4 regions of the Streptomyces sp. NBC_00236 genome follow, and region 2 is predicted to be linked to each of the others. Evidence: riboswitches for the same ligand, from Rfam matches in the RefSeq annotation. Region 2 holds a riboswitch; each other region holds the start of a gene.
The links. Region 2 has a riboswitch for cobalamin ahead of OG446_RS25770 (ribonucleoside-diphosphate reductase subunit alpha). Riboswitches for the same ligand answer to the same signal wherever they lie in the genome.

Region 1: it holds a riboswitch for cobalamin, as region 2 does, so the genes downstream of both, OG446_RS07170 (cobalamin biosynthesis protein) here and OG446_RS25770 (ribonucleoside-diphosphate reductase subunit alpha) in region 2, are expected to answer to the same signal.
Region 3: it holds a riboswitch for cobalamin, as region 2 does, so the genes downstream of both, OG446_RS01310 (ABC transporter substrate-binding protein) here and OG446_RS25770 (ribonucleoside-diphosphate reductase subunit alpha) in region 2, are expected to answer to the same signal.
Region 4: it holds a riboswitch for cobalamin, as region 2 does, so the genes downstream of both, OG446_RS34990 (CbtB domain-containing protein) here and OG446_RS25770 (ribonucleoside-diphosphate reductase subunit alpha) in region 2, are expected to answer to the same signal.

What each region holds. Positions count from the first base shown of each region.
Region 1 covers NZ_CP108100.1:1,626,577-1,634,117, reverse strand. Annotated here, with positions in the region: gene cobN (cobaltochelatase subunit CobN) at 1-2,350, opposite strand, end outside; gene OG446_RS07175 (cobyric acid synthase) at 2,371-3,912, opposite strand; gene OG446_RS07170 (cobalamin biosynthesis protein) at 3,909-4,922, opposite strand; cobalamin riboswitch at 5,057-5,188, opposite strand; gene OG446_RS07165 (hypothetical protein) at 5,352-5,597, opposite strand; gene OG446_RS07160 (inorganic phosphate transporter) at 5,622-6,884, opposite strand; gene OG446_RS07155 (class II aldolase/adducin family protein) at 7,121-7,541, shown strand, end outside.
Region 2 covers NZ_CP108100.1:5,677,439-5,684,979, reverse strand. Annotated here, with positions in the region: gene mctP (monocarboxylate uptake permease MctP) at 1-1,038, shown strand, start outside; gene OG446_RS25775 (GNAT family N-acetyltransferase) at 1,155-1,667, shown strand; adenosylcobalamin-variant (AdoCbl-variant) riboswitch at 1,735-1,833, shown strand; gene OG446_RS25770 (ribonucleoside-diphosphate reductase subunit alpha) at 1,985-4,363, shown strand; gene OG446_RS25765 (ribonucleotide-diphosphate reductase subunit beta) at 4,363-5,379, shown strand; gene OG446_RS25760 (hypothetical protein) at 5,384-5,596, opposite strand; gene OG446_RS25755 (helix-turn-helix domain-containing protein) at 5,679-6,653, shown strand; gene OG446_RS25750 (family 20 glycosylhydrolase) at 6,758-7,541, shown strand, end outside.
Region 3 covers NZ_CP108100.1:273,567-281,107, reverse strand. Annotated here, with positions in the region: gene OG446_RS01315 (acyl-CoA dehydrogenase family protein) at 1-824, shown strand, start outside; cobalamin riboswitch at 919-1,105, shown strand; gene OG446_RS01310 (ABC transporter substrate-binding protein) at 1,166-2,206, shown strand; gene OG446_RS01305 (FecCD family ABC transporter permease) at 2,248-3,291, shown strand; gene OG446_RS01300 (ABC transporter ATP-binding protein) at 3,288-4,073, shown strand; gene OG446_RS01295 (PRC and DUF2382 domain-containing protein) at 4,226-5,269, opposite strand; gene OG446_RS01290 (IclR family transcriptional regulator) at 5,868-6,668, shown strand; gene OG446_RS01285 (OPT/YSL family transporter) at 6,802-7,541, shown strand, end outside.
Region 4 covers NZ_CP108100.1:7,853,178-7,860,718, reverse strand. Annotated here, with positions in the region: gene OG446_RS35040 (SDR family oxidoreductase) at 1-301, opposite strand, end outside; gene OG446_RS35035 (TetR/AcrR family transcriptional regulator) at 417-977, shown strand; gene OG446_RS37260 (oxidoreductase) at 984-1,199, shown strand; gene lpdA (dihydrolipoyl dehydrogenase) at 1,333-2,736, shown strand; partial or broken gene OG446_RS35015 (alpha/beta hydrolase fold domain-containing protein) at 2,915-3,097, shown strand; gene OG446_RS35010 (pirin family protein) at 3,435-4,400, opposite strand; gene OG446_RS35005 (tetratricopeptide repeat protein) at 4,543-4,899, shown strand; gene OG446_RS35000 (GNAT family N-acetyltransferase) at 4,972-5,481, shown strand; gene OG446_RS34995 (CbtA family protein) at 5,549-6,334, opposite strand; gene OG446_RS34990 (CbtB domain-containing protein) at 6,364-6,579, opposite strand; adenosylcobalamin (AdoCbl) riboswitch at 6,625-6,718, opposite strand; gene OG446_RS34985 (histidine phosphatase family protein) at 6,843-7,436, shown strand.

The DNA.
Region 1 (7,541 bases), 4.1 Mb from region 2:
GGGGCACGACCTCCTCGCAGGCGAAGCCCAGGACGGCGACGGCGTCCGGGAGTTCGAAGCCCAGTACCTCGCGTACCAGCCCGGCCGCCGCGGTCACGTCCCAGCCGCGCGCCTCCATGCCCTCCGCGAGCCGGCGGCACAGCTGCTCCAGCAGGTCGATCGCGTCCGCGCCCGTCCTGGCCGGGCCGTCCACCAGCTCACTCAGCTCGGCCGGCACCTTCACGGCCGCGCCCGGCTCGCCCAGCAACTCCTTCTCGCTGAGCCCGAAGTGCTCGGCGATGGCCGCCCGCAGACCGGGCAGCGCGTTCGCCGTGCCGCCCCACACCTGCGAGGCCCGCAGCACCGCGAGGACCAGGTTGACCCGGGCCTCGTCGACCGGGCCGCCGCCCAGGACGTGCAGACCGTCGCGGATCTGGACGTCCTTGATCTCGCAGAGGTAGCCGTCGATGTGCATGACGAACGAGTCGAAGTCGTCGTCGCCCGGCTGCTCGTCGACATGCAGGTCGTGGTGCAGCTCCGCGGCCTTGACCAGCGTCCAGATCTGCGCCCGCACCGTCGGCGCCTTGGTCGGGTCCAGATCGCTGACCAGCGCGTACTCGTCGAGCAGCTGCTCCAGCTTCGCCAGATCGCCGTACGTGTCGGCACGGGCCATCGGCGGGACGAGGTGGTCCACCACCGTGGCGTGGCCGCGGCGCTTGGCCTGGGTGCCCTCGCCCGGGTCGTTGACGATGAACGGGTAGATCAGCGGCAGTTCGCCGAGCACCGCGTCCGGGCCGCAGCCGGCGGACAGGCCGAGGCCCTTGCCCGGCAGCCACTCCATCGTGCCGTGCTTGCCCATGTGGACGACGGCGTCCGCGCCGAACGTGTTCTCCAGCCAGCGGTACGTCGCCAGGTAGTGGTGCGAGGGCGGCATGTCCGGGTCGTGGTAGATCGCGATCGGGTTCTCGCCGAATCCGCGCGGCGGCTGGATCAGGACCACCACGTTCCCGAACTGGAGCGAGGCGAGGACGATGTCGTCGCCGTCCACGTACAGCGAGCCCGGCGGCTCGCCCCAGTGCTCCAGCATCGAGTCGCGCAGTCCCGGCTCCAGTTTCGCGAACCACGCGCGGTAGTCGGCCAGCGGCACCCTGGCGGGGGCCGCCGCGAGCTGCTCCTCGGTCAGCCACTCCACGTCGTGGCCACCGGCGTTGATGAGCCGGTGGATCAGCTCGTCGCCGTTGTCCGGGTGGCCGTCGACCCCGTAGCCGGCGTCGCGCAGGGCGTCCAGGACACGGATCGCGGAGGCGGGGGTGTCCAGGCCGACCGCGTTGCCGACGCGGGAGTGCTTGGTGGGGTACGCGGTGAAGACCAGGGCGAGCTTCTTCTCGGCGTTGGTCTTGTGCTTGAGAACGGCGTGGCGGACGGCGATCCCGGCGACGCGGGCGGCGCGCTCGGGGTCGGCGCGGTACACCGGCACTCCGTCCGGGCCCTGCTCCTTGAAGGAGAACGGCACGGTGATGAGCCGGCCGTCGAACTCCGGGATGGCGACCTGCATCGCCGCGTCCATGGGGGAGAGCGCGGCGTCCGACGCGTCCCACGCCGCCCGCGAGGACGTCAGGCAGAGCCCCTGCAGCACCGGCACGTTCAGATCGGCGAGCGCCCCGATGTCCCAGGCCTCGTCGTCGCCCCCGGCGGAGGCGTCCGACGCACGGGTGCCGCCGGCCGCGAGCACCGTGGCGACCAGGGCGTCGGCCCGGCCGAGGAGCTCGTACAGACCGGCGTCCGCGCCGCGCAGCGAACCGCAGTACACGGGAAGGGCGTTGGCGCCGCGTGCCTCGACGGCGTCGCACAGCACGTCGACGAACGAGGTGTTGCCGGAGAGGTGGTGCGCCCGGTAGAAGAGCACGCCCACGGTCGGGCGGCCCTCGGTGAACGCACGGCTGCCGTGCAGACCCCACTCGGGCATCTTCTGCGGTTCGGCGAAGCCGTGCCCGGTCAGCAGGACGGTGTCGGAGAGGAAGCGGGCCAGCTCGACGAGGTTGCCCGGGCCGCCCTCCACCAGGTAGCGCAGCGCCTCGGCGACGACGCCCGCCGGTACGGACGACTCGGCCATCAGCTCGGCGTCCGGCACGGTCTCACCGCCGAGCAGCACGGTGGGGATGCCCGACGCCTTCAGCGCCGCGAGGCCGTCCTCCCAGGCGCGCTTGCCGCCCAGCAGACGGACCACGGCGACGGAGCAGCCCTCGATCAGTGCGGGCAGTTCGCCCTGGACGTCGATACGGGTCGGGTTGCCGATCCTGTACGGCGCGCCCGAGGCGCGCGCGGCGAGGAGGTCGGTGTCGGCGGTCGACAACAGCAGCACGGTGCTCATGGGGGCGGTCAGTGGCGCGTTCATGCGCGTGCTCCAGGTGCTCCGGGGGCGATGAAGGGAAGTCCTGCCGGTGCGCCCGACTCGATGAGTCGCCACAGCGCATCGGTGTCCGCGTGTTCCTCGATCAGGTCGCCGAGGCGGTCGAGCTGTTCCTCGCGCAGTCCGGCGAAGCAGGTGCCGGGGGCGGGGACGAAACGGCGGCCGGCGGCCTTGGCGATCTCGGTCAGGAAGCGGCGCCGGAAGGTGTCGCTCTCCAGCGAGCCGTGCCAGTGGGTGCCCCACACGGCGCCGGACCGGCAGCCGTCGAGGCGCTGTCCGTGCCCGTCGGTGAGGAAGGGTTCGCCGCCTCGTACGTCCGCGACGCCGTGGTGGATCTCGTACCCCTCGACCGGGGCGCCGAGCGCTTCCCCGGCCGGGCGGGCGAGGGTCTTCTCGCGGTCGAACCGGATGCGTACGGGCAGCAGTCCGAGCCCGTCGACCTGCCCGGCGCGCGACTCCACGTCGTCCTCGATGTGCTCGCCGAGGATCTGGTAGCCGCCGCAGATGCCGAGGACCGGACGGCCTTCGGCGGCGCGCCGCAGCAGTGCGTCGGCGAGCCCGCGCTCGCGCAGCCAGGCGAGTGCCTTCACCGTGCCCCGGGTGCCGGGCACGATGACGAGGTCGGCGTCGTGGAGTTCCTCGGGACGGTCCACGAACCGCACGACGACGCCCGGTTCGGCGGCGAGCGCGTCCACGTCGGTGAAGTTGGACATCAGCGGCACGGCGCACACGGCGACGCGCAGGATGTCCTCGCCGTGCGGCGGGGCGACGACCGACTCGCGTACGGTGCCGCGCAGCGAGACCCGCAGACCGTCCTCCTCGTCGATGCCGAGGCCGTGGGCGAACGGCAGCACCCCGTAGGTCGGCCGTCCCGTCAGTTCGCGCAGCATGTCCAGGCCGGGCTCCAGCAGCGAGACGTCGCCGCGGAACTTGTTGACCAGGTAGCCGGCGATCAGCGACTGGTCCTCGGCAGAGAGCAGCGCCGTCGTACCGAAGAACGAGGCGAAGACCCCGCCGCGGTCGATGTCGCCGACGACCACCACCGGGAAGCGTGCCGCCCGGGCGATGCCCATGTTCACGATGTCCGTGCGCCGCAGGTTGATCTCGGCCGGACTGCCCGCCCCTTCGCAGATCACGGCGTCATACGTGCCCCGAAGCTGCTCCAGGCAGTCCACGACGGTGGACAGGAGCGACTCCTGCCGGCCGCCGTGGTAGCCGCGTGCGCTCATCTCGCCGACCGGACGGCCCATCAGGACGACCTGGCTGGAGCGGTCGCTGCCGGGCTTGAGCAGCACCGGGTTCATCAGCGCGGTCGGCTCCACCCGGGCGGCCTGGGCCTGCATGGCCTGGGCGCGGCCGATCTCGGCGCCTTCGCGGGTGACGAAGGAGTTGAGTGACATGTTCTGCGCCTTGAACGGCGCCACCTTCACGCCCCGGCGCACCAGCCAGCGGCAGATGCCCGCCGTGACGACGCTCTTGCCCGCGTCCGATGTGGTCCCGGCGACCAGCAGTCCGCCGCTCATGTCGGTCTCCGTCCTGAGAGTCGAGGTGTCGTGCTGCGGGAACCGGCCGTACGGGCCCCCGCGATGCCTCGTGCCGCGAACCCCGCGCCCAGCCGGGCCGCCACGCTCACGCCGAGGGCCAGCGCGCTCACCCGGCGCGACAGCCGTACGGCCCGTTCGATGTCGGCGGGCTCCACCGCGCGGCCCGTCTCCCCGTTGAGCACGGGACGGTGCTCGACCCGGCCGCCGTAGGCGAGCGTCCCGCCGAGCCGTACGCCGAGCGCACCGGCGAACGAGGCTTCCACCGGGCCCGCGTTCGGGCTCGGGTGCTTGGCGGCGTCGGCCCGCCAGGCGCGGACCGCTCCCCGTGGCCGCCCCCCGGCGGTCACGGCGAGCAGGGCCGTCAGCCGGGCGCCGGGCCAGCCCGCGAGGTCGTCGAGGCGGGCCGAGGCCCAGCCGTAACGCCGGTAGCGGGGCGACTTGTGACCGACCATCGCGTCGAGCGTGTTGGCGGCCCGGAACCCGACGAGTCCGGGCACCCCGCCCAGCGCGCCCCACACCAGGGCGCCGACCACGGCGTCCGAGGTGTTCTCGGCGACGGACTCCACGACGGCGCGGGCGATCTGCGGCCCGTCCAGGGACTGCGGGTCGCGGCCGCACAGATGCGGCAGCCGCTCCCGGGCCAGTTCGATGTCCCCGGCGGCGAGCGCGCCACCGATGGCCCGGGCCTCGCGCCCCAGCGACGTACCACCGATGACGGACCAGGTGGCGGCGGCGGTCAGGGCGACGGACGCGGCGGGGTGGCGGCGCAGGGCACGGGAGGCCAGCGCGGCGCCCCCGGCGGCGCCTCCGGCGCAGACCAGGGTGTGCAGGGCGCCCCACCCGCGGTGGTCGCGCCACAGACGGCGTTCGACGCCTGCCGCGGCCCGCCCGAAGGCGGCGACCGGGTGTCCCCTGCGGGGATCACCGAGCAGCAGATCGCCGATCAGACCGGCCGTGGCGCCGTACGCGAAGATGCGATCGGCACGCACGGTTCAGCCGGCCGTTGCGCCTCGAAGGACCTCAGGACCTGTTCTGCGTTGCACAGGAATGGACGCACGGCAGCCGGGCATGGCGATATGTCCTCACTCAGGGTCCGCGCCCTGGTTCGACGTGACGGCGACGAGAGTCTCCTGGCTTCCGGATCCGCAGTTCCCCCGGCCTTCCAGTCCGCTTGCGTGGACCGTGACTTCCAGTGGTGGGGGACTGCTCCCCGGTGACAGTGGCGGGACCGCGCCGGATTCGCACCGGCTTCCTCTGCTGTCGCCGTAATGGCTCCGGCAGTCCACCACGCTCTGCGAACGCCCGTCAACTTGCCGTTGACCTGCGACGGTGCAGTGTGCTGAGACGCACATCGGGCCGGACGCACCTCAGGTGCGTCCGGCCCGATGAGGGTGGGACCGGTGGGGCTCAGGCAGTGGTCAGGCGACGATCAGGTAGATGCCGTAGGCCACGGCCGCGGCGCACAGGCCGAAGCAGACGTACGCGCCGGCGCGGACCAGCATGAGCGAACCGCCCGCAGGGCCGCCCGTCGAGCCGCCCTGTGCGGCCGGTTCGGGCTGCTTGGAGAGGCCGACGATGCCGAGGGTGAAGAGGCCCACCAGCGCGACGGTGGCGACGAGGGAGACGCCGAAGACGGTGCCGAGGGCTGCCCAGTCGATGTTCATGGGGATCTGTCCTTACCGGGGCTCTTAGACCGTGGCGGGTCGGGCCGGGTCGGCGACCGGCCCGGCGGGGGCCGGGATGGTGGCCGTGAGGTCGTGGGGCTGAGCGGCCGCGGTGGGCGGCGGGCTGACGGCCGCGATGGCCGTGGTGACGACGCCCGCGGGCTCGGCGTCCTCACCGGCCGGGGCGACGTCGTCGTGGCCGACGGGCTTGCGCCGCGACAGCATCCAGATCGCACCGGAACCGGCGATCAGCAGTGCCGCGACGACCACGACACCCCAGGTCCCCTGCTTGGTGAGCAGCTCCGCGCCCGCGCCGACCAGACCGGCGGCCGGCAGGGTCAGGCCCCAGGCGACGAACATCCGGGTGGCGGTGGACCAGCGGACCACGCCGCCCTTGCGGCCGAGGCCCGCGCCCATGACGGCGCCGGAGCACGACTGGGTCGTGGACAGGGAGAAACCGAGGTGGGAGGAGGCCAGGATGACGGTGGCCGCGCTGGTCTGGGCGGCGAAGCCCTGCGGCGGCTTCAGTTCGGTCAGGCCGCTGCCCATGGTGCGGATGATGCGCCAGCCGCCCAGATAGGTGCCGAGCGCGATGGCGAGGCCCGCGGAGACGATGACCCAGACCGGCGGGTTGGAGCCGGGGGAGAGGACGCCGCCGGTGACCAGGGCGAGCGTGATGATGCCCATGGTCTTCTGCGCGTCGTTGGTGCCGTGCGCGAGCGACACGAGCCCGGCCGAGGCGATCTGGCCGGCGCGGTACCCCTTCGCGGTGGCCTTCTCCTGGGCGCCGCCCGTGACCTTCCCGCCGATGCGGTACGTCAGCTTGGTGGCCAGCAGCGCGGCCAGACCGGCGACGACCGGTGCGGCGACCGCGGGGAGCAGCACCTTGGTGACGACGGTGCCGCCGTCGACCGACGACCAGCCCGCGGACATCACCGCGGCGCCGATCAGGCCGCCGAACAGCGCATGGGAGGAGCTGGAGGGCAGGCCGACCAGCCAGGTCAGGAGATTCCACAGGATGGCGCCGACGAGCGCCGCGAAGATGACCTCGGTTCTGAGCCCGTCTTCGTTGATGATCCCGCCGGAGATCGTCTTGGCGACCTCCACCGACAGGAACGCGCCTACGAGGTTGAGAACGGCGGACATGGCCACCGCTGTCTTGGGTTTGAGTGCGCCGGTCGAGATGGTGGTGGCCATCGCGTTGGCGGTGTCGTGGAAACCGTTCGTGAAATCGAACACTAGAGCTGTCACGATCACAATCGCGAGCAGCAGCGTGATGTGTTCCATTTACCCAGGCAATCGTTCGACGTCAGTGGCACGTGGACCGTAGGCAATCTGAGTGAACGGAAGATGAACTGGGCAGGGCGTTGCGGTGACCCCAACCGGAGTGCCGTCGCTCTTTTCGTCCGCCGGAAGACGGCGGGATTCCGGTACGGGCCGGTGTGGGCCCGGAATCCGGCGCCCGGGGAGGCTGTCGCGGGAGGGGTGGCAGAGGGCCGCTCATCCGTTGAAAGGATCTTCGTATGAGCGGTGAGTGGCGGGATTCGATCGAACGGGCCTGGGACGCGGTCGTCGCCACCGCCCGCCGGACGGCCTCCGAGGGACTGGTCGTGGGCACCTCGGGCAACGTGTCGGCACGGGTCGGCGAAACCGTACTGGTCACCCCGAGCGGAGTGCCGTACGACCGGCTCCGCCCCGAGGACCTGACCGGCGTCGATCCGGAGGGCAACCAGGTCCTCGGCACCATGGCCCCCACCAGCGAGCTTCCGCTCCATCTCGCGGTGTACCGGAACACCGACGCGGCCGCCGTGGTGCACACCCACGCGGTGCACGCAACGGCCGTCTCCACGCTGGTCGCCGAGGTGCCGTCGGTGCACTACGCCGCGGCGATGCTGGGCGGCCCCGTCCGGGTCGCCGCCTATGCCCGCTACGGCACGGACGAAC
Region 2 (7,541 bases):
GTCAAGGACGGGCTGATCTACCTCGTCATCGCGGTGGCGATCATCTACATCCCGATCAAGCTCGGCGGCTTCGACGACATCTTCGCCAAGGCGGGCGAGGCCTTCTCCGCGAAGAACGAGGCGGCCGGAAAACCCGTGGCCGGACTCGCTCCCGGTGAGGCGGGCCAGTGGGGTTACGCCACCCTGGCCCTCGGCTCGGCGCTGGCGCTCTTCATGTATCCGCACTCGATCACGGCGACGCTCTCCAGCCGCAGCCGTGACGTGATCCGCCGCAACACGACGATCCTGCCGCTGTACTCGCTGATGCTGGGTCTGCTCGCGCTGCTCGGCTTCATGGCGATCGCCGCCGGCGTCAAGGTGGACAACGGCCAGCTGGCGATCCCGCAGCTGTTCGAGAACATGTTCCCCGACTGGTTCGCGGGCGTGGCCTTCGCCGCCATCGGTATCGGCGCCCTGGTGCCCGCCGCGATCATGTCGATCGCCGCGGCGAACCTGTTCACCCGCAACATCTACAAGGACTTCCTGAAACCCGACGCCACACCCGCGCAGGAGACCAAGGTCTCCAAGCTGGTGTCGCTGCTGGTGAAGGTCGGCGCGCTCGCCTTCGTCCTCACCATGGACAAGACGGTCGCGATCAACTTCCAGCTGCTCGGCGGGATCTGGATCCTCCAGACGATGCCGGCCCTGGTCGGCGGGCTGTTCACCCGGTGGTTCCACCGCTGGGCGCTGCTCGCGGGCTGGGCGGTCGGCATGCTGTACGGCACGATTGCCGCGTACGGGGTCGCCAGCCCGACCCAGAAGCACTTCGGCGGGTCCTCCAAGGAGATCCCCGGTATCGGCGAGATCGGCTACATCGGCCTGACGGCCTTCATACTGAACGTCGTGGTCGTCGTCGTCCTCACCTTCGTCCTGAACGCCGTGAAGGCGCCCGCCGGGGTCGACGAGACCTCCCCGGGCGACTACACCGCGGACGCGGGCGACCCGGGTGTGAAGACGGAACTCCCGCCGGCCACCGCCGGTGCTCCGGGCGGTCACTGACCACCTGCTGCCTGCACGGGCCGCCGCATCCCTCCCCGGAGAGATGCGGCGGCCCGTTCGCACCTCCCGCACAAATCGCTTGCGGCCACGGGCCGCCCGTGCGGCAGACTTCCCCCATGGACATAACGATCCGGCCGATCGAGCCCGCCGAGCACGCACTTCTCGGCGAGATCACCGCCGAGGCCTACCTCGGCGACGGCCTCCTGGAGTTCGGCGACGGCGATCCGTACCTGGCGCAGCTGCGCGACGTCCCCCGCCGGGCGGCCGAGGCCGAGGTGCTGGTGGCCGCCGACGCGACGGGCCGCGTCCTGGGCGGGGTCACCTACGCGCCCCCGGGGAATCCGTGGGCCGATATCGCGACGGCGGACGAGGCGGAATTCCGGACGCTGGCGGTCTCCCGCGAGGCCCGGGGCGCAGGAGCCGGGGAGGCGCTCGTACGGGCCTGTATCGACCGCGCACGGGGTACCGCGGGGGTCACGGGGATCGTCCTGTCGACGCAGCCGGCAATGCACGGGGCCCACCGGATCTACCGGCGGCTCGGCTTCGTCCGCACCCCCGAGAGGGACTGGAGCCCCGTCGCCGATCTGACACTGCTGACGTTCCGTCTAGAGCTGCGCCCTCCGGCGTGAGAGCGAGCACGACACAACATGTGGGGGCTGCCGCATCCTGCAGCCCCCACATGTATGCTCATGCCTGCTGTCGCCGCAGGGAAATCCGGTGCGAATCCGGAACTGTCCCGCAACGGTGTGTTCGGTGTGCTTTTGCGCACCCCCTAGTCCGAGGTCCTGCCGACAGCGCATCCGGCTCGACCGATCCGGATGCCCAGACGTCCGGGCCTCGTGGATGGGCCGGTGGACGCCGTACGGAGCGCTGCCCTGCCGGGTCCCGCCCCGTCCGGCTGCCCCCGCTCCCCGAAGGCCCCGAGCCGAGCGAGGGAGAGCACCACGTGACCATCGCGCCAGCCGATCCGGTTTCAGCGGCCGAATCAACGGGATCCACGAGCGACGGACCGGGAACCGCACTGCTGCGGACCCTGACCGACCTCACCGCCGATCTGCCCGACACCGACCCCGGACGCGTCGCCGCAGCGGCGCTGCGCGGCCGCAACGCCCGGTCGGACGAGGCCGAGCTGCGCTCGCTGGCCACCGAGGCCGCCGCGGGCCTGATCTCCGAGGACCCCGCCTACTCCCGGCTCGCCGCCCGCCTCCTCACCCGCACCATCGCGGACGAGGCGGCAGGGCAGGGCGCGACGTCGTTCTCCGCATCGGTCGCCGTCGGGCACCGCGAGGGCCTGATCGCGGACCGCACCGCCGAGTTCGTGACGCTCCACGCGGCCGCCCTGGACGCACTGGTCGGGCAGTCCCTCGCCGACGGCGCCGACGACCGCTTCGGCTACTTCGGCCTGCGCACCCTGCACAGCCGCTACCTGCTGCGTCACCCGACCACCCGCCAGGTCATCGAGACCCCGCAGCACTTCATGCTGCGCGTCGCCGCCGGGCTCGCCGAGGACACCTCGGAGCGCGCCATGGACGAGGTCGCCGCGCTGTACGGGCTGATGAGCCGGCTGGACTACCTGCCCTCCTCCCCCACGCTCTTCAACTCCGGCACCCGCCACCCGCAGATGTCCTCCTGCTACCTGCTGGACTCGCCGCTGGACGAGCTGGACTCGATCTACGACCGCTACCACCAGGTGGCGCGCCTGTCCAAGCACGCGGGCGGCATCGGCCTCTCGTACTCCCGTATCCGTGCACGCGGTTCGCTGATCCGCGGCACCAACGGGCACTCCAACGGCATCGTGCCGTTCCTGAAGACGCTCGACGCCTCCGTCGCCGCCGTCAACCAGGGCGGCCGGCGCAAGGGTGCCGCCGCCGTCTACCTGGAGACGTGGCACGCGGACATCGAGGAGTTCCTGGAGCTGCGCGACAACACGGGCGAGGACCAGCGGCGTACGCACAACCTCAACCTGGCGCACTGGATCCCCGACGAGTTCATGCGCCGGGTCGACGCGGACGGGACCTGGTCGCTGTTCTCCCCGGCCGACGTGCCCGAGCTGGTCGACCTGTGGGGCGATGAGTTCGACGCCGCGTACCGGGCCGCGGAGGCCAAGGGGCTGGCCCGCAAGACCATGCCGGCCCGTGAGCTCTACGGCCGGATGATGCGGACCCTCGCGCAGACCGGCCAGGGCTGGATGACGTTCAAGGACGCCTCCAACCGGACCGCGAACCAGACCGCCGAGCCGGGCCGGGTCGTGCACTCCTCGAACCTGTGCACCGAGATCCTCGAAGTCACCGACGACGGCGAGACGGCCGTCTGCAACCTCGGCTCGGTCAACCTCGGCGCGTTCGTCGAGGGCGGCACGATCGACTGGGAGCGCCTCGACGCCACCGTGCGTACCGCCGTGACGTTCCTCGACCGGGTCGTGGACATCAACTTCTACCCGACCGAGCAGGCCGGCCGCTCCAACGCCCGCTGGCGTCCGGTGGGTCTGGGCGCGATGGGTCTCCAGGACGTCTTCTTCCAGCTGCGGCTGCCGTTCGACTCCCCCGAGGCCCGCGCCCTGTCGACGAAGATCTCCGAGCGCATCATGCTCGCGGCGTACGAGGCGTCCTGCGACCTCGCGGAGCGCTCGGGCCCGTTGCCCGCCTGGTCCGAGACGCGTGCCGCCCGCGGTGTGCTGCACCCGGACCACTACGACACCGAGCTGAACTGGCCGGAGCGCTGGGACGCGCTGCGCGCCCGTATCGCGAAGACCGGGATGCGCAACTCCCTGCTCCTGGCCATCGCGCCGACGGCGACGATCGCCTCGATCGCGGGCGTGTACGAGTGCATCGAGCCGCAGGTCTCCAACCTCTTCAAGCGCGAGACCCTCAGCGGTGAGTTCCTCCAGGTCAACGCCTATCTGGTGGCCGAGCTGAAGAAGCTCGGCGTGTGGGACGCGCGGACCCGTGAGGCGCTGCGCGAGGCGAGCGGCTCGGTCCAGGGCTTCGCGTGGATCCCCGAGGAGGTGCGGGCGCTGTACCGCACCGCGTGGGAGATCCCGCAGCGCGGACTGATCGACATGGCGGCGGCCCGTACGCCGTTCCTCGACCAGAGCCAGTCGCTGAACCTGTTCCTGGAGACGCCGACGATCGGCAAACTCTCCTCGATGTACGCGTACGCCTGGAAGCAGGGGTTGAAGACGACGTACTACCTGCGCTCCCGCCCGGCGACGCGGATCGCCCGCGCGGCGTCCGCCGCCACGGTCCCGGAGCAGGCACCCGCGCCCGACGCGGACGCGATCGCCTGTTCCCTCGAAAACCCCGAGTCCTGCGAGGCCTGCCAGTAATGAGCTCCAACGACGACAAGAACCTGCTGGACCCGGGCTTCGAACTGACCCTGCGGCCGATGCGCTACCCGGACTTCTACGAGCGCTACCGGGACGCGATCAAGAACACCTGGCACGTGGAGGAGGTCGATCTCCATTCCGACGTGGCGGACCTCGCCAAGATGTCGCCCGCCGAGCAGCATCTGATCGGCCGGCTGGTGGCGTTCTTCGCGACCGGGGACTCGATCGTCTCGAACAACCTCGTGCTGACGCTGTACAAGCACATCAACTCCCCCGAGGCGCGGCTGTACCTGTCGCGGCAGCTCTTCGAGGAGGCCGTGCACGTCCAGTTCTATCTGACGCTGCTGGACACGTATCTGCCCGATCCGGACGACCGGGCGGCCGCGTTCGACGCGGTCGAGGAGATCCCGTCGATCCGCGAGAAGGCGCAGTTCTGCTTCCGGTGGATGGACTCGGTCGAGAAGATCGACCGGCTGGAGACGAAGGCCGACCGCCGCCGTTTCCTGCTGAACCTGATCTGCTTCGCGGCGTGCATCGAGGGACTTTTCTTCTACGGCGCCTTCGCGTACGTGTACTGGTTCCGCTCCCGCGGGCTGCTGCACGGCCTCGCCACGGGCACCAACTGGGTGTTCCGTGACGAGACGATGCACATGAACTTCGCGTTCGAGGTCGTGGACACCGTCCGCAAGGAGGAGCCCGACCTCTTCGACGACGCCCTCCAGCAGCAGGTCACCGACATGCTGAAGGAGGCCGTCGAGGCGGAGCTGCAGTTCGGCCGCGACCTGTGCGGCGAGGGCCTGCCCGGGATGAACACCGAGTCGATGCGCCAGTACCTGGAGTGCGTCGCCGACCAGCGGCTCACCCGGCTGGGCTTCCCCGCGGTGTACGGCTCGGAGAACCCGTTCTCGTTCATGGAGCTCCAGGGCGTCCAGGAGCTGACGAACTTCTTCGAGCGCCGCCCGTCCGCGTACCAGGTGGCCGTCGAGGGCACCGTCGGCTTCGACGACGACTTCTGATTCCTCAGATCCTCGCCCAACTCCTCACGTACGGACGCCGTGCGGCCCTCACCGGCCGTGCGGCGTCCGCCGTTTGCGGGGGTTCGCCGCTCCGGGCCCGTTCCGCCTCCCGCAACTGGCGGTCGATGCGGCGTTCGCGGGCGATGCCGACCAGCGTCGGCGCCAGGAAGAGTACGAAAACGAACGATATGCCCAGGTAGTTCAGGAATGTGTTCATGTCTCTACTGTCGCCGGTTCCGGCCGAACCCGGCAGTGGCAGGACTGTCATGCAGCATCGAATTACTGCCACACTGGGGGGCATGCTGAAGAATGTCGCCGCCCTGCTCCTCGATGAGGTCCATCCCTTCGAACTCGGCGTCCTGTGCGAGGTCTTCGGACTCGACCGCAGCGACGAGGGCCTGGCCGTACAGGATTTCGCCGTGGTTTCCGCCGAGGGCCCGACGCTCAGGACCCATGCCGGCTTCACCCTCACCACCCCCCACGGCCTCGACCGCCTGGAGGAGGCCGACCTCATCGCCATCCCGGCCGGCAGCCGCTTCGGCGACCGGGAGTTCCCCGAGGAGGCCCTGGACGCACTGCGCCGGGCCGTGGACCGCGGGGCCAGGGTGCTGAGCGTCTGTTCGGGGGCGTACATGCTCGGCGCGGCCGGTCTGCTGGACGGCCGGCGATGCACCACCCACTGGCGGCACGCCGACGAGCTGGCCCGCCGTTACCCGCGGGCGATCGTCGAGCCGGACGTGCTGTACGTGGACGACGGCTCCGTCATCACCTCGGCGGGCACGGCCGCGGGGATCGACGCCTGTCTGCACCTGGTCCGCCAGGCCTACGGGCCCGCCGCCGCCAACACCATCGCCCGGCGCATGGTGGTACCTCCGCACCGCGACGGCGGGCAGGCGCAGTACATCCAGCGTCCGCTGCCGCGCACCCGCTGCGACACCGTCGGCTCCACGCTGGCCTGGATGGAGCAGCACCTCGACCAGGAGATGACCGTCGAACAGCTCGCCACCCAGGCACACATGTCACCGCGCACGTTCGCCCGCCGCTTCCAGCAGGAGACGGGCACGACGCCGTACCGCTGGCTGCTGCGCCAGCGGGTGCTCCTGGCGCAGCACCTCCTGGAGACATCCGATGAAACGATGGATACGATCGCCGGCCAGACCGGCTTCGGCAACGCCGCGGCACTCCGCCATCAGTTCGTACGATCCCTGGGAACCACACCGAATGCCTATCGCCGGACCTTCCGCGGCCCGACCGCATTGACCGAAGTCGCCTGATCTTTTACGGATATGACCTCCGACCATTCGTCCAATCGATTCCCTCACATGTCCATGGACCGAACCCCTGTCGGCGGTCCATGGTCGGGCGCATGGACATCCGGATGGCTAAACGAAGGACCATCGGGGCCGTGGTGACCGCGCTCGCCGCCACTCTGCTGCCCTTGCAGAGCGCCTCGGCCGAGGACGGAGCGGCCGACGCCGCGCCGCCCGAGGTGCTGCCCTCGCTGCGGCAGTGGCAGCCCGGTGAAGGGGAGTTCACGCTCACGGACCGGGCGAGGATCGTGCTGGACGGGGTGCGCGAGCAGCGCACGGCGGTCGATGCGGCGCGGTTCGCGGGCGAGTTGGCGGGGAAGGCCCCGGTCTCGCGCGGCACGGCCCGCGCCGGTGACATCGTGCTGCGCCAGGACGCCACCCTGAAGGACTCGCTGGGCGCGGAGGGCTACCGCCTCGACATCGGCGACCGGCTCACGGTCACCGCCGCGACGTCGGCGGGCGTGTTCTACGGTTCGCGTACGGTGCTCCAGCTGCTGAACGACGACGGGCGGGCCGCGCGAGGTTCGGCGACCGACCTGCCCGCGTACCGCGAGCGCGGAGTCGGCGTGTGCGCCTGTTACATCAACGTCTCGCTGCCCTGGTTCGAGCGGCTGATGAAGGACATGGCCTCGCAGAAGCTCAACCAGCTCTGGATCGAGGCGAAGGTCAGGAGCGACGTCGACCCCGCGTCGGCGTTCTGGGGCTACTACACGAAGCCGCAGGTCCGTGCCCTGGTCGCGATGGCGAAGAGGTACCACATCGACCTGGTCCCGGAGATCAACTCCCCCGGCCACATGGACACGTACCTGGAGAACCACCCGGAGCTCCAGCTCAGGGACAAGGACGGCGTCG
Region 3 (7,541 bases), 5.4 Mb from region 2:
CGGAGCGGGAGACGGACGAGCGGCTGGTCGACATCGCCAAGGGATGGATCACCTGGCAGGCCAGGTCCGTGATCGTCGAATGCCGGGAGCGGTGCGGAGCCCAGGGGCTGCTGGAGAACAACGGAATGACCGAACTCGTCACCGGGATCGAGGGCGCCATCACCGCCGAGGGCGACAACCTGGCCATTCACTCCCGGGCGGCCGCCGGACTGCTCCTCGACGCGGCACGGGCCCCGAGGGAGGAGACGGCTGCCCGCCCCGCGGGCGGCAACCTCGCCGACCTCCGGTTCCTCGGCCGTCTCCTGGACGAGGTGGAGCGCATCTGGTTCGCCCGGGCCGCCGCACGGATGGCGGAGGCGGCGGAGGGCGACCCGCTGGCGCGCTGGAACGCGGCATCCGGGCCCGCGCTGCGGGGGGTCGAGGCCCATGCGTACCGGCAGGCGGCCCAGGCGTACGAGAACGCGCTCGCGGCGCTGCCCGGCGGCGAGGCCCGCGAGCGCCTGGACGAACTGGCCCGGCTGTTCGCGCTGCGCTGGGTCGCACGCAACAGCGGGGACCTGCTCGCGGCAGGCCACCTGACCGCCGGTCAGGTCGACGGACTGAGCGATGCCACCGAACAGCTCGTCACCGCGGTCGGCGGACATCTGCCGGAACTGGCCGCATCCTTCGCGCTGCCCGGTGAACTGCTCGCCGACTGGCCCATCACCGGAGCCCGCTACACCGACGCGTACGACGATCCGGGCGCCTCCTGGCACACCGCCGCGGCCCCGGAAGCGCCCGGCCCGCGCACCCCTGGTGGCGAATCGGTTCACCCCAACGTGTGACCGGAGCCGGGCCGCCCCGGACGGCCCGTGTCCGGGGCGGTGCGCGGCACACCGCCCCGGCCCCGCACCGCCGCTGAGCTGCGCAGAGGCTCGTGGTAGCGTGCCCGGAGCCAGTCGAACTCCACGTAGGGGTCAGGGAATCCGGTGCGAATCCGGAACTGACGCGCAGCGGTGAGGGGGACGGGCGGGGCCACGGCCACTGGGAGACCCACGGTTTCCCGGGAAGGCGTCCCGTCCGCATGAACCCGAGTCCGAAGACCTGCTGGCACCCGCGGTCCGGTACCGGGCCGCGGAACTCCGCACGGGCCCCGCGCATGGGCCCAGAGACGCCGAGGTACTCCGTGCCGCGCACAGCCGGCCCCGCCCGCTCCGCCGCCCTGCTCACCGCCGCCCTGATCCTGCTGACGGCCTGCGGCGGCGGCCTGGACAGCACAACCGCCAAGTCCGGCCACGCCGAGGGCTATCCGGTCACGCTGAAGAACTGCGGACGGACCGTCACCGTGGACGCGGCGCCGGAGCGCGCCGTACCGGTCGACCAGGGATCGACCGAGATCCTGCTCTCGCTCGGTCTCGCCGACCGGCTGGCCGCCACGGCCACCTGGACCGATCCGGTGCTCAAGGGCCTGGAGAAGGCCAACGCGGGCGTCCCGAGGATCTCCGACAACCGCCCCTCGTCGGAGAAGGTCCTGGACCAGGAGCCCGACTTCGTCAGCGCCTCCTTCGAGTCGACGCTCGCCAAGGGCGGTGTCGCCCCCCGCGAGCAGTTCGAGAAGCTCGGCGTCCCCACCTACGTCTCGCCCGCCGACTGCACCGCCAAGGACAACAGCAAGGACGGCGACGGCGTCCGCACCGGCGCCCTGACCATGGACAGCGTCTACGCCGAAGTGCGCGACCTGGCCGAGGTGTTCGGCGTTCCCGAGCGCGGCGAGAAGCTCGTCGCCGGGCTGCGCGCGCGGGTACGGAAGGCGACGAGCGGCATCGACGCCTCCGGCGCCTCGCTGCTGTACTGGTTCGCCAACTCCGAGGCCCCGTACCTGGCCGGCTGCTGTGGTGCGCCCGGCATCATCACCCGGGAACTCGGCGCGGAGAACGCCTTCGACGACACCCACGAGGAATGGCCGCAGATCAACTGGGAGACGGTCGCCGACCGCGACCCCGACGTGCTGGTCATCGGCGATCTGACCCGCAAGTCGCAGACCGCAGAGAGCGCCGCGAAGAAGATCGCCTTCCTGGAGTCCGACCCCGTCACGAAGAACATGGACGCCGTCCGGCACAAGCGCTATGTGCTGCTCAGCGGCCAGGCGATGAACCCGACCATCCGGACCGTCGAGGGCGTGGAGCGCGTGGCCGCCGGCCTGCGCACCTTCGGGCTCGCGGGGTGACGGACACCGAACGGGCCGCGGCGCCGCGCGAGGCCGCGGCCGTGCGCACCGGGCCCGGCCTCCGGCGCATCAGCGGTATCCGCGAAGGGCTCCTGTGGACCGGCGGGCTCCTGCTGCTCGCCCTGTCGGTGGCCGTCGCCGTCACCATCGGCCCGGCCCGGATCTCCGTCGCCGACGTCTGGTCCGCGGTCGCCTCCCACCTCGGCGCGGGCGAGTCGCGGCTCAGCCCGATCCGCGACGGCATCATCTGGAACCTGCGCATGCCGCGCACCCTGCTCGCCGCCGTCTGCGGCGCGGGGCTCGCGGTCTGCGGCACCGTCATGCAGTCGCTGCTGCGCAACCCGCTTGCCGACCCGTTCGTCCTCGGGGTCTCCTCCGGAGCCTCGACCGGCGCCGTCGTCGTGGTCGTCCTCGGGGTCGGCGGGGGAGCGGTCTCCCTGTCGGCCGGCGCGTTCATCGGGGCGCTGTGCTCCTTCGCCCTGGTCATGCTGCTCAGCCATACCCTCGGCGGCAGCACCGACCGGGTCGTCCTGTCCGGGGTCGCGGCCATGCAGCTCTTCTCCGCGCTCACCTCCTTCGTCGTGATGACCGCCGCCGACGCCGAGCAGACCCGCGGCGTCCTGTTTTGGCTGCTGGGCTCGCTCGGGGGCGTCGGCTGGAGCGATGTGTGGATCTGCTCCGCCGTGCTCGGCGTGACGCTGCTGATCTGCCTCGGCCACGCCCGTACGCTCGACGCCTTCGCCTTCGGCCAGGACGCGGCGGCCACGCTCGGCGTCCACGTCGGCCGTACCCGGATCGTCCTGCTGTGCACCACCGCACTGCTGACCGCCGCTCTGGTGAGCTCGGCCGGTGCTATCGGGTTCGTCGGGCTGGTGCTGCCGCACGCGGCCCGGGCGCTCACCGGCTCCGGGCACCGCAGACTGCTGCCTGTCACCGCACTCGCCGGGGCCGTGTTCCTGGTCTGGGTCGACACCCTCGCCCGGACCGTCCTCGATCCGCAGGAGGTACCGGTGGGAGTCGTCACCGCACTCATCGGGGTCCCCGCCTTCGTGCTGGTCCTCCACCGCACCCGGCGGACCCCGTGACCCGGGCCCTCGGCGGCCTGCGGGCCGACCGGGTCAGCCGGGAGGCGGGCGGCCGCCTCATCCTGGACGGCGTCTCGCTCGCTCCGCCGCCCGGCGCCACCATCGGGCTGATCGGCCCGAACGGCTCCGGGAAGTCCACCCTGCTGCGGATCCTGGCCGGAGTCCTCGCTCCGGACGCGGGACTGGTCACTCTCGACGACGACCCGCTGAACGAGGTCGGCCGCCGCACCGTGGCCCGGCGCGTCGCAGTGGTCGACCAGCACGCCGTGACCCAGGTCGAGCTCAGCGTCGTGGACGTCGTACGCCTGGGCCGCATCCCGCACCGCCGCGCCTGGTCGGCGCCGTCGGAGGCCGACGAGAGGGCGGTGCGGGAGGCCCTGGAGCGGACCGGTCTCGCGGAACGCCGCGACCAGTCCTGGCACACACTCTCCGGCGGTGAACGCCAGCGCGTCCAGATCGCCCGGGCGCTCGCCCAGCGGCCGCGCGAACTGCTCCTGGACGAACCGACCAACCACCTGGACATCCAGCACCAGCTCGAACTGCTGACCCTGGTCACGTCGTTGCCGCTGACCGCCGTCGTCGCCCTGCACGATCTCAATCTGGCCGCGATGTTCTGCGACCGGATCGTGGTGCTGGACGGGGGAAAGGCCGTCGCGGGCGGCACTCCGGCGGAAGTGATCACGGAGGGGCTCATCGCCGAGGTCTACCGGGTGCGGGCCGTCGTGACACCGGACGGCCCGCAGGGGAGGCCCTCGGTGCGCTTTCGTCCGGGGCGGGCCTGAGCTTCCTGCCGCGTCCGGTGCGGTCCGATGCGTCGCGGCCGCCGGGTCGCCCCGCGCCGTGGAGCGCGCAAGGGGCGGGCCCCGGTGCGGGGCCCGCCCCTCTCTCGGTGCGGTGCGGTGGAGTACGTCCGTCCGGCGCGGCGTGGCGGGGGTCAGCGGCGCCGTCCCTGACCGAACTCGCCGCCCATGTCCTTGCCACCCGTGTCCTTGCCGCTCTTGCTGGTGCCGTCCGCGTAGTCGATCTGCTCCTTGCGCAGCTCGGCGGAGACTTCCTTCTGCTCGGTCACCTTCTTCGTTTCCATCCGCACCCGCTCGACCGGCACGGTCTCCTTGCGCATCGTGGCGCGTTCGGCGTGCAGGGTGACCTCCACGTCCTGCTCGGTGATGTCGGACCGGCCGGCGGCCTTGTCGCCCGGACGGAGCGGTTCACGGATCACGCGCACCTCTTCGTGCGTGACGGGCACGGTCCTGGTGACGTTCTCGGTGACGACGTACTTGTGGAGACGGGCCTTGCCGCTCTCGTACTCCTCGGTGCCGATGTGCAGCTGTTCCTCGGAGCGGATCAGTTCCTCCTTGCCGCTGAGGTCGGCGCTGGAGCGTTCGGCTCCCGCACCGGCTCCGACCAGCGGACGGGACGTGCCCGAGGTTTCGGTGTCGCGGTGCCTGCCGGTCCCGGTGCCCGCACCGGCCATGCCGGCCGACGTGGTCTTGTCGGTCGTGCGGCCCGTGCCCGCGGCACCCATGGCCCCGGCCCCGGCCCCTGCTGCGGCACCGGCCCCGGCCGCGCCCATGGTGCCCGTGCCGGTCGTGGTCGGTGCGTCGGCGCTCGTGGTGCCGGCGGCCCCGGCGCGGTCGCCGAGGTTGGCCTTGGTATTCCGGCTCAGGCCGTAGTGCCGGTAGAGCTCTTCCTCCTCGGAGACGGACAGATGGGCGTCCGCGTCCACCCGGGGGGCTTCCTTCACCCGGTCCTTCGGATGCGAGATGTGCAGGTCGGAGCCCACGCGACGGGCTCCGGCGAGAGGCACGAAACTCTCCTTCATACCGAACAGGCCGGTCTTCACCGTGATCCAGTCCGGTCGGCCGGTGTTGTCGTCGACATACACCCGCCCCACGTTGCCGATCTTCTCGCCCTCGGTGTCGTACACCGTCAGGCCGTCGAGCTCTCCGGAATCCGTGAAACCGTCAGCGGCTCCCATGACCGATTCCTCCTCGCCCGGGCGCGTCCTGTGGGTGGGTCCAGCAGGGGAGGCGCGTCCGGATTCCATCGCGCCTCACCCGGATGGGCGCTGCAACCGCCCGGCCGCCGGAGGCCGGCCGCCGTACCCGCCCCACGTCGGTGCAGGCCCCGTGCGATGCGGCTGTGGGGCTTCCGTCCCGATTAGGCCAATCGAGTGAACGAGGGCGGGGAGGCCCCGTGAGCCCGCCCACCGCAGAGCGGGGCGGAACGGCCGCGTCGTGAGGAACGCGGAGCGGACGGCGTTCTCCGCCTTCACCCGGGCACCGGAGCGGACGGCGTTCTCCGCCTTCACCCGGGCACCGGACCCGACGGCGTTCTCCGCCTTCGCGCGGCACCGGACCGACCGCGTTCTCCGCCTCCATCCGGGCAGCGGACCCGTCCTTGTCGCAGGGCCCGCCCTCCACCGCCCCCTGAGCAGGCCGTTCCCGCCGCTGAGCGAATTTCCGGGAAACCCTTGACACCCGCTGAGGCCGCCCGCATCCTTTCGCCAGAAATCGCAACGGCGTTGCGATTTCCGCACCGGAAGATCGACGACGTGGACCAAGGAGGCCCGGCCCATGGCTGAGCGCGGCACGGACACCACCACTCCGGCACCGGCCGGACAGCAGGCCCCCGCCGTGCTGCAGACCGTGGACCGGGCCCTGCTCGTGCTGCTCACGTTCACCGAGCAGCGTCCGGAATGGGGCGTCAGCGAACTGGCCCGCCACCACGGCTGGGACAAGGCCGTCGTGCAGCGCCTGCTCACCACCCTGAGCGCGCGCGGCTTCCTGCTCTGCGACGACAACAGCCGCCGCTACCGCCCGGGTCCGGCCCTCTCCCGGCTGGCCAGGGTCAGCGAGCACAGCGGCGTGCTGTCCTCGATCTCCCGCCCGATACTCGCCCGGCTGCTCCGCGAGACCGGCGAGAGCATCGTCCTCAACGTCCCGCACGGCGGCAGCTACCGCTGCGAGGCCGCCGTCGACGGCACCGGGCCCGTCCGCTACACCGCGATCATCGGCGCGGTCATGCCCGGCCACGCCGGGGCGTCCGGGCACACGATCTTCGCGTACCACCCCGAACGCGAGATCCGGCAGATGTTCGGCGCCACCGGACTGACGCGCTTCAACGACCGCACGATCACGGACCTGGACGCGCTCCTCGCCTGCTACGCGCAGGTCCGCGCCGATGGCTACTGCATCAGTCACGGCGAGTACGACGAAGCGGTGACCGCGGTCTCCGCCCCCGTCTTCCAGGGGGACGGCGTCCCCGCCTCCCTGACCGTCATCGGCCCGTCCCACCGCGTGGACCGGGCCGCCGAAACCCTCGTGACGCTGGTACGCGCCGGAGCGGCGGAGATCACCGCCGCCCTCGGCGGCTGAGCCCCGCGCCCCGAACGAACCCGCCCCACCGCGGCCCTCCCGCGCCGCCGGCCTGCCCCGGTCCCGCCCCGGCCGCCCACCCCACCGGGGGACTCACCGAGCTCCCCGCCCTGCTCACCGAAGGGGGTGCCCCATGGCGCACCACGTCTCTGCGCCGCACCCTGCCCCGCAGCCGCCGGGTCCCGAAGAACCCCAGTCGCATCCGAGGGTGACGGAACCCGTCCTGCTGGTCATCCTCGTCGTGCTCTCCGCCGTCGGCGCCGTCATCGGCATCGACCTCGTCTCCAAACTGGGGATCTCCGCCAACACCTCGGTCGTCGGCGCACTCGTCGCCATGCTGATCGGACGCATCCCCCTCGGCTTCCTGAGCCGGATGCGTTCCGTGCACCGCCAGAACCTGGCCCAGAGCGCCATCTCGGCCGCGACCTTCGCCTCGGCGAACGCGCTGCTCACCTCCGTGGCCGTCCCGTACGTCTTCGGCCGCGAGGACCTGGTCTGGCCGATGCTCGCCGGCGCGTGCATCGGCCTCCTCGTGGACGCCTGGGTCCTCTACCGGGCCTTCGGCTCCCGGCTGCTGCCCGCCGACGCCGCCTGGCCGCCCGGCACGGCCGCCGCCGAGACCATCAAGGCCGGCGACCGGGGAGGACGCCGCGCCCTGATCCTGGCCGGCGGCACCGCGGTCGGACTCGCCGGGACGCTCTTCAGCCTGCCGCTCTCCGCCGCCGGTGTGGCCTTCCTCGGCAACGTCTGGGCGCTGATGATGTTCGGCATCGGCCTGATGCTGCGCCAGTACAGCCCCGATGTCTTCCACACCGATCTCGGCGCCGGGTACATCCCGCACGGCGTCATGGTCGGAGCCGGGATCGTCGCACT
Region 4 (7,541 bases), 2.2 Mb from region 2:
AGTTGGTCTCCATCTCCCGGCGGACCTCGTCCAGGCTGCCTCCGACCAGCGTCGCACCGGTGGAGATGCCTGCGTTGTTGATCAGCAGCGTCGCGTCGGAAGCGATGCGGGCGGCCTCCTGTACCGACTCCGCGTCCGTGACGTCCAGCCGCAGCGGGATGACGCCCGGCACGTCGACCGCCTCTGGGCGTCGGGCCGCGCCGTACACCTTCGCGCCGCGCTCGACGAGCTGGGCTGCCAGATGCCGCCCGAGGCCCCGGTTGGCGCCGGTGACGACTGCGACCGCGTTCTTGAGTTCCATGCCTGCTCCTGGTCCCGGCGGGTGCCGTCGGCCACCCGCACCGATTTAGATTATGCATCCAATCTAAACACGAGCCTATGATAGATGCCAGTCGACATCCAAACGGGAGGTGGTCATGGGCCGCGTATCGCAGGCACAGGCGGAGGAAAATCGCAGGCGGGTGGTGGACACCGCATCCCGCCTGCTCCGGGAACAGGGCACGCAGGTCAGCGTCGCCGACCTGATGAAGGCGGCCGGCCTGACCCACGGCGCGTTCTACAAACAGTTCACTTCCAAGGAGGCGCTCGTCGACGAGGCCACCGCCCACGCCTTCGCCGAACTCGCCCGACACCACGGCGCCGGGCTCGAGCGGTACGAGGGACAGCGCGAAGCCGCCCAGCAGGCCCTGATCGACACCTACCTCTCCACCGAGCACCGCGACGACCCGGGGCACGGCTGCCCGGTCGCCGCGCTCGCCACCGACATCGCGCGCGAGGGCGGGGAGCGCGAGGCCCGTCGCGTCTACACCGAGGGAGTGGCCGACTTCGCCGGCTTCCTCGCCACCGACGACCAGGACGGCATCGCCCGCCTCTGCACCCTGCTCGGCGCGCTGGTCCTGTCGCGGGCCACCAAGGGCTCCCCGCTCTCCGAGGAGATCCTTGCCGCCGCGCATGCGGCCTTGACGAAGGCAGACTGATCAAGGGTGCGGTGCGGACGCACATCGACCGCGAGCGCCGCCGGCGCGGACGGTGCGGAGATCCACGGAGCGAACGGCTGCCTGCTGCACCAGTTCCTCTCCCCGAACACCAACCACCGGACATCGTCGAGCGCCTGCGCACCGATGCCCCGCTCAACGAGATCGACCCGGCCACCCTGTACGGCGGCGGCAAGGCCGGATACACCGACCACCCGACCCTGACCCACGCCTGACACCAGCGTCTACGAGCCGCCCATCCACCGGACCGGGGCGGCTGGGCGGTCGTAGTCCCGCCGTGCGACAGCCTGTCGCCGGCATGACGATGACCAGAGCGGAAACGAGAAGGAGAACCGCAATGAGCAGCACACACTTCGATGTCGTCGTCCTCGGCGCCGGGCCCGGCGGCTACGTCGCCGCGATCCGCGCCGCCCAGCTGGGCAAGAGTGTCGCCGTCATCGAGAAGCAGTACTGGGGAGGCGTCTGCCTGAACGTCGGCTGCATCCCCTCCAAGGCCCTGTTGCGCAACGCCGAACTCGCCCACACCTTCCACTACCAGGCCAAGCAGTTCGGCATCTCGGGCGACGTGAGCTTCGACTACGGCGCCGCCTACGACCGCAGCCGGCAGGTCGCCGACGGCCGGGTCAAGGGCGTGCACTTCCTCATGAAGAAGAACGCCATCACCGAGATCGACGGCCACGGCACCTTCACCGACGCCCGCACCCTCGACGTCGCCCTCACCGACGGCGGCACGCAGAGCGTCACCTTCGACGACGCCATCATCGCCACCGGCTCCACCGTGAAACTGCTGCCCGGCGTCGAGCTCAGCGAGAACGTCGTCACCTACGAGACGCAGATTCTTCAGCGCGAGCTGCCCGCCTCCATCGTCATCGTCGGCGCCGGGGCGATCGGCATGGAGTTCGCCTACGTACTGCGCAACTACGGCGTCGAGGTCACGATTCTCGAATTCCTCGACCGCGCGCTGCCCAACGAGGACGCCGAGGTGTCCAAGGAGATCGCCCGCCAGTACAAGAAACTCGGCATCAACCTCCTGACCTCCACCAAGGTCGAGGCCGTCACGGACGAGGGAACCTCCGTCACGGTCACCTACACCGCCGCCGACGGCACGCACTCGGAAATTCGTACCGACAAGGTCCTCATGTCCGTCGGCTTCGCACCGCGCACCACCGGCTACGGCCTGGAGAACACCGGTGTCACCCTCACCGACCGGGGCGCCATCGCCATCGACGAGCACATGCGGACCTCGGCACCGCACCTGTACGCGATCGGCGACGTCACCGCCAAGCTCCAGCTCGCCCACGTAGCCGAGGCGCAGGGCGTTGTCGCCGCCGAGACCATCGCCGGGGCGGAGACGATGCCGCTGGGCGACTACCGGATGATGCCGCGCGCGACCTTCAGCCAGCCCCAGGTCGCCTCGTTCGGGCTTACCGAGCAGCAGGCCCGCGACGAGGGGCACGAGGTGCTTGTCTCGAAGTTCCCCTTCACCGCGAACGGCAAGGCCCACGGTCTCGGCGAACCGACCGGCTTCGTGAAGCTCGTAGCCGACGCCGCGCACGGCGAGCTCCTCGGCGGACACATGGTCGGCGCGGACGTCGCGGAACTTCTCCCCGAGCTCACCCTCGCGCAGAAGTGGGACCTGACGGCCACCGAACTGGCCCGCAACGTCCACACCCACCCCACCCTCGGCGAAGCACTCCAGGAAGCGTTCCACGGCCTCACCGGCCACATGATCAACCTCTGACTCCGGGGGGCCGGCCGATCAGCCGGCCCCCACCCGATCCGGGCACCCTCGCGGTGATGCTGCCGCTGCGCCTGCTCGCAAAGGGTGCGGCGGCCCCGGGCGCGATCGTCAGCCTCTCACCGTGGACCGACCTCACGATGCGGCTCCCGGCGGTGGACGCGAACAGAGCAGCGACCGAATGCTCAGCAGGGCCACGCTCGAACTCTTCCGGTCAGCCTGGATCCAGGACCCCGCCGTGGACTTCGCCGACCCGCAGATCAGTCTCGTGAACGCCGACCTGACCGGCCTGCCGCCCCCCACTGTCCACTTCGGCGAGTACGAGACCCTCGCCGACGACGGCACCGCGCTCGGCCGACGCCTCGCCGAGTTCAAGATCACCTCCGAGGTCCACCCACTGCCCGACGGCCAGCACTCCTTCGTCCTCAGCGCCGGACGCGTACCCGAGACCCCAGGAGAGCGCTGGTCGGGCAGGGCAGCATCGGCAGTCCCCCAACCCCGGCAATCTGATGACGCATCAGTAAGGTCAACAACGGGTCAGCCGGTGTTTGATCAGACCTGGTCACGGGTGCCAACACGTGCGAGTGCCGACCGCCCCAGGAATCGACCTCCGGAGACACAGCTGCACCCCTCCGCCGTGCTGGCGGGGGGACGCAGCGAGCGCACACGACAGGGCGCACCGGAGAACACATCACTCCAGTTCAGCGCACCCGTCCCCGCGGTTTCAGCGCCACCGGCGGCAGTGCGGGAGCAGGCAGCCGGTCGCCGTCGTAGCCGTGCACCTCACCGAAGCGGGAGCCCTCCGCCCACGCCTGGCGGGCCTCCTCGATTTCCTCGTGGGAACGCCCGATGAAGTTCCACCACATGACGATCTCCTCCTCGAAGGGCTCGCCGCCCAGGAGCATCAGCCCCGCGTCCGACTCCGCACGCAGGGGAAGCTCGGAACGGCCGCAGCCGAGGTAGAGCATCGACCCGGGCAGGACGGGCACGCCGTCGACCTCCGCCTCGCCGGACATCGACAGCACGGCGTACTCGAAGTCGGGGTCCAGCGGGAGGCGGGCCTCGGCTCCGCCGCTCAGGGCGAGGTCGGCGCCGACGATCGGGGTGTACGCGGTGCCGGGCGAGGTGGCGCCGTCGAGGGTGCCGAGGATCACCGTGGCCGTGAGGCCGGGGGCGGTGACGGTCGGCAGGTCCTTGTGGTGCTGGAAGTGCGGTTCGACGGTGCGGTGGGCATCGGGCAGGGCGACCCAGAGCTGGGCGCCGTGCAGCAGCGCGGCGTGCGGCCTGGGGCTCTCCTCGGAGTGGCTGATCGCGCGGCCCGACGTCATCAGGCCGAGCTCGCGCGGGCGGATCGTCTCCAGACTGCCCAGGCTGTCGCGGTGCAGGACCTCGCCCTCGTGCAGCCAGCTGACCGTCTGCAGGCCCATGTGGGGGTGCGGCGGAACCTGCATCCCGGGTTCGTCCGCGATGTCATCGGGGCCGTAGTGGTCGACGAAGGCCCAGGCCCCGACCATGCGGCGGCCCAGGTTGGGCAGCAGTCTGCGGACCTCGGTGGACTCGCCGAGCCGGACGTGGCGCGGAGTGAGGAGTTCACGTACGGGTTCGGCGACGACGAAACCCCGCCCTCCACAGACGGAGAGTGCGGCCTGGCGATCGAGATTGCTCATGGCGGTCAACCTATTCCCGTGCGGCTCCGGGCGGGTGGCGCCCACGCCGAATTTTTAGTGGAATGTTAAACCATCTGCCGGTGTTGTGGCGGGTGGACACGTACGGGAGCGGCCCGGCGGCGCCTTCGACCGAGGAGGTCACATGAGCGACACCTACTACGAGTTCGGAACCGCCGCCGAGCGCTGGGACCGCGCACAGCTGTTCTTCGGGTCGAAGGAGTACACGACGGCGGCCAGGATCCTGGGCGGACTCGTCGAGGAGGTGCCGGACCAGGTCGCGCCCCGGCTGCTGCTGGCGCGGGCCTACTACCACTCGGCACGGCTCGTCCGGGCCGAGACGGAGCTGCGCACGGTGCTGGAACTCGACCCGGTGGAGCAGTACGCACGGCTCATGCTCGGCCGCACGCTGGAGCGCCAGGGCCGGCAGTCCGAGGCGGACACGCAGCTGCGGATGGCCGCCGCCCTGTCCGGGGACTTCACCCCGGCCGGTGATGCCTGACCGCCGCGCACACCGGGCCGCACCCGGATATCCGGGTGCGGCCCGGCCTCGGCGCGTGATACCTCACAGGGCATGACCTCACTCGACACACCACGGCTGATCCTGTCCCCGATGACCCTTGCCGAGGCCGAGCAGGTGGCGGCGGGCAGGCCGGCCGAGGGTGCTCGCTGGGCTCCCGGCTTTCCCCTCCCGGGTGAGATGCGGGCGGCCCAGCGGTTCCTGGAGACCTGTGCCGAGACCCGTGACCCGACTCCCTACGGTTCGTACCACGTAAGGCGCCGCGAGGACGGGCTGCTGATCGGCGGAGCCGGGTTCCACGGCGCGCCCGACGAGAACGGGCACGTCACGATCGGCTACGGACTCGTGCCGTCGGCGCGCGGCATGGGCTACGCCTCCGAGGCGCTCCGTGCGCTTCTTCGGTTCACCCGTGACCAGGGCATCGTCTGCGTGCACGGGGACGCCGACCTCGACAACATCGCCTCCCAGCACGTCATGGCCGCGGCGGGCATGCGCCTCGTGAAGGAGGACGCGCTGCTGAGGTACTACCGGATCGACTGGGACGGTTCCGCCGGACAGGCGTGAGCCGGCTTCCGTACGCGTCAGGGCCCGCCGCGGATCCTGGTCTCCCCCGGCGGGCCCTGACAGAACCTCAGCCCGCCACGGGGGCCGACCGTTTCGTTCTGGCGTCCGTGGCAGTGGCCGCGTCCCGCCCCGGCTCCAGCAGCCGTTCGGTGAGATAGCCGAAGACCAGCCCGAAGGCCGTCCAGAGCGTGACCTGCACCGCGAGCGTGGCCAGCCTGAACTCCCAGAGCAGAGAAGCCGGGAAGTCCTTTCCGACCTCGTTGAAGGAGGGCAGGAAGGCATAGGCGAGGCCGATGACCAGCACGTAGCCGGCAGCGGCGGCGATGGTGGCGTTCCAGTTGCCCAGGCGCGGAGCCAGCCGCCTGCCGAGGATGACGGCGGCGACGGCCAGCAGCACGCTGAGGGCGACCATGAGGAAGAACAGCGCGGTGCGTCTGCCGATGGTGTCGGGGTTGCCGACAGCCGGCGGATTCGCCGGGTACTTCAGGAACGGGACGATGTACACGGTCAGCAGGGCGGCTCCCGCGATCAGCGCGGCCGTCGCCCTGGGGCCGAACCGGCCCAACCGGCCGAGTGCGTAACAGAAGACGAGTGCGGCGATGCCGCCGACGGCGACGCCGAAGACGAGTACACCGGTGGCGAGTCCGCCGGTGGCCTGCATGCCCCGGCTGACGAGTTCCTCGCCGCCGCCGTGGTCGTGGCTGTGACTGTGGCGGTGCGCCTCTTCGAGGGCGATGGCCGCATCGACGCGTGACTCGCCGAGAAAGTACGCCACCGCAAGCGCGAGCGCACCCGCGACAAGGCCGGCCAGCATGCCGCGGACGAGCAGGGCTCTGACAGATATGGAGTTCATGAGGGATTCCCCTGGATCAGCCGGATGGATCAGTGGCAGGGGAATCCGAGGAGGTGACGGCCGTCGTGGACCCACTCGTGCACGCCTTCGCCCGAAATGAGCGCGGTGGCGCCCTGCTCGGCACCGACGAAGTACAGCAGGATCAGCATGACGACGCCGAAGAAGACCGCCCAAGGGGCAATGGCCTTCAGCGAGATGGGAGTGATGGCGGGTGTGACCGTGGCGGGGGCAGCAGTCTGTGCCATGGCAGAACCTCCTGAGGGAACACGCGTCCCGATCGTGGTGCCTGAGACGAAGGTGCTGGGTCTGACTTCCCGTACGGGTACGGGTTCACAGTGGCGCGACCGTGCCGGATTCTCACCGGACTTCCGTCACACCCTCGTCGTGTCGTCGCGACCATACCGCTTGGGCGTGACGGCCGCCATGGTGCCCGTGGGCGGGCCGGCGCGCCCTGGATGCCATGGTGTGCTTGGCCACGGGGTCACAGTTCAGGGAGTTGAGGGCGGGCATGACGGTACGGGTGATGTTGATCTCACCGGCAATGAACTCCGCGCTGCGCGAGGCCCGGTTCGCCGGTGACGCTCCGCTGGACGAATCCGGGCTCCGGCCTGCCCGGGCAGCCGCTGCCTCCGGTTCGGTCCCGGTCGCGGACCAGTGGCTGCGGGGGCCGTCCCGCCGCTGCCGCGACACCGCGGAAGCGCTGGGGCTCCGGACAGGCGCCGAACACGCCTTGCGGGACTGGGAGATGGGCCGCTGGTCCGGTGCGCGGCTGTCCGAGGTGAGCGCGGACGAGCCGGACGGGGTGGCGGCCTGGCTGGCGGATCCGGCGGCGGCTCCGCACGGGGGCGAGTCTCTGCTGGAGCTCTGCGCCAGGGTGGGCCGGTGGCTCGACTCGCTGCACGGGGACGGTCCGGGCCGGGTCGTGGGGGTGGTCGAGCCTGCCGTGATCCGGGCCGCCGTCGTCCATGCGCTGGCCCTTCCTCCACTGGCGTTCTGGCGACTGGACGTGGCACCCCTCACGGTCACGGAGCTCAGCGGCAGGTCGGGGCGGTGGAACCTGCGCTGTGGTCGGCCGCTCGTAGCGGAGGAGCCTGTCCGGTGACCGCGGTCCCGCGAGCGACGGTCACCGTACGGGGCGGAGAGGGTGCGGCGGCCACCGTACGGGCCGGACGGTGTACTCCGCGCGGGAGCTCGGGCCGATATGCAC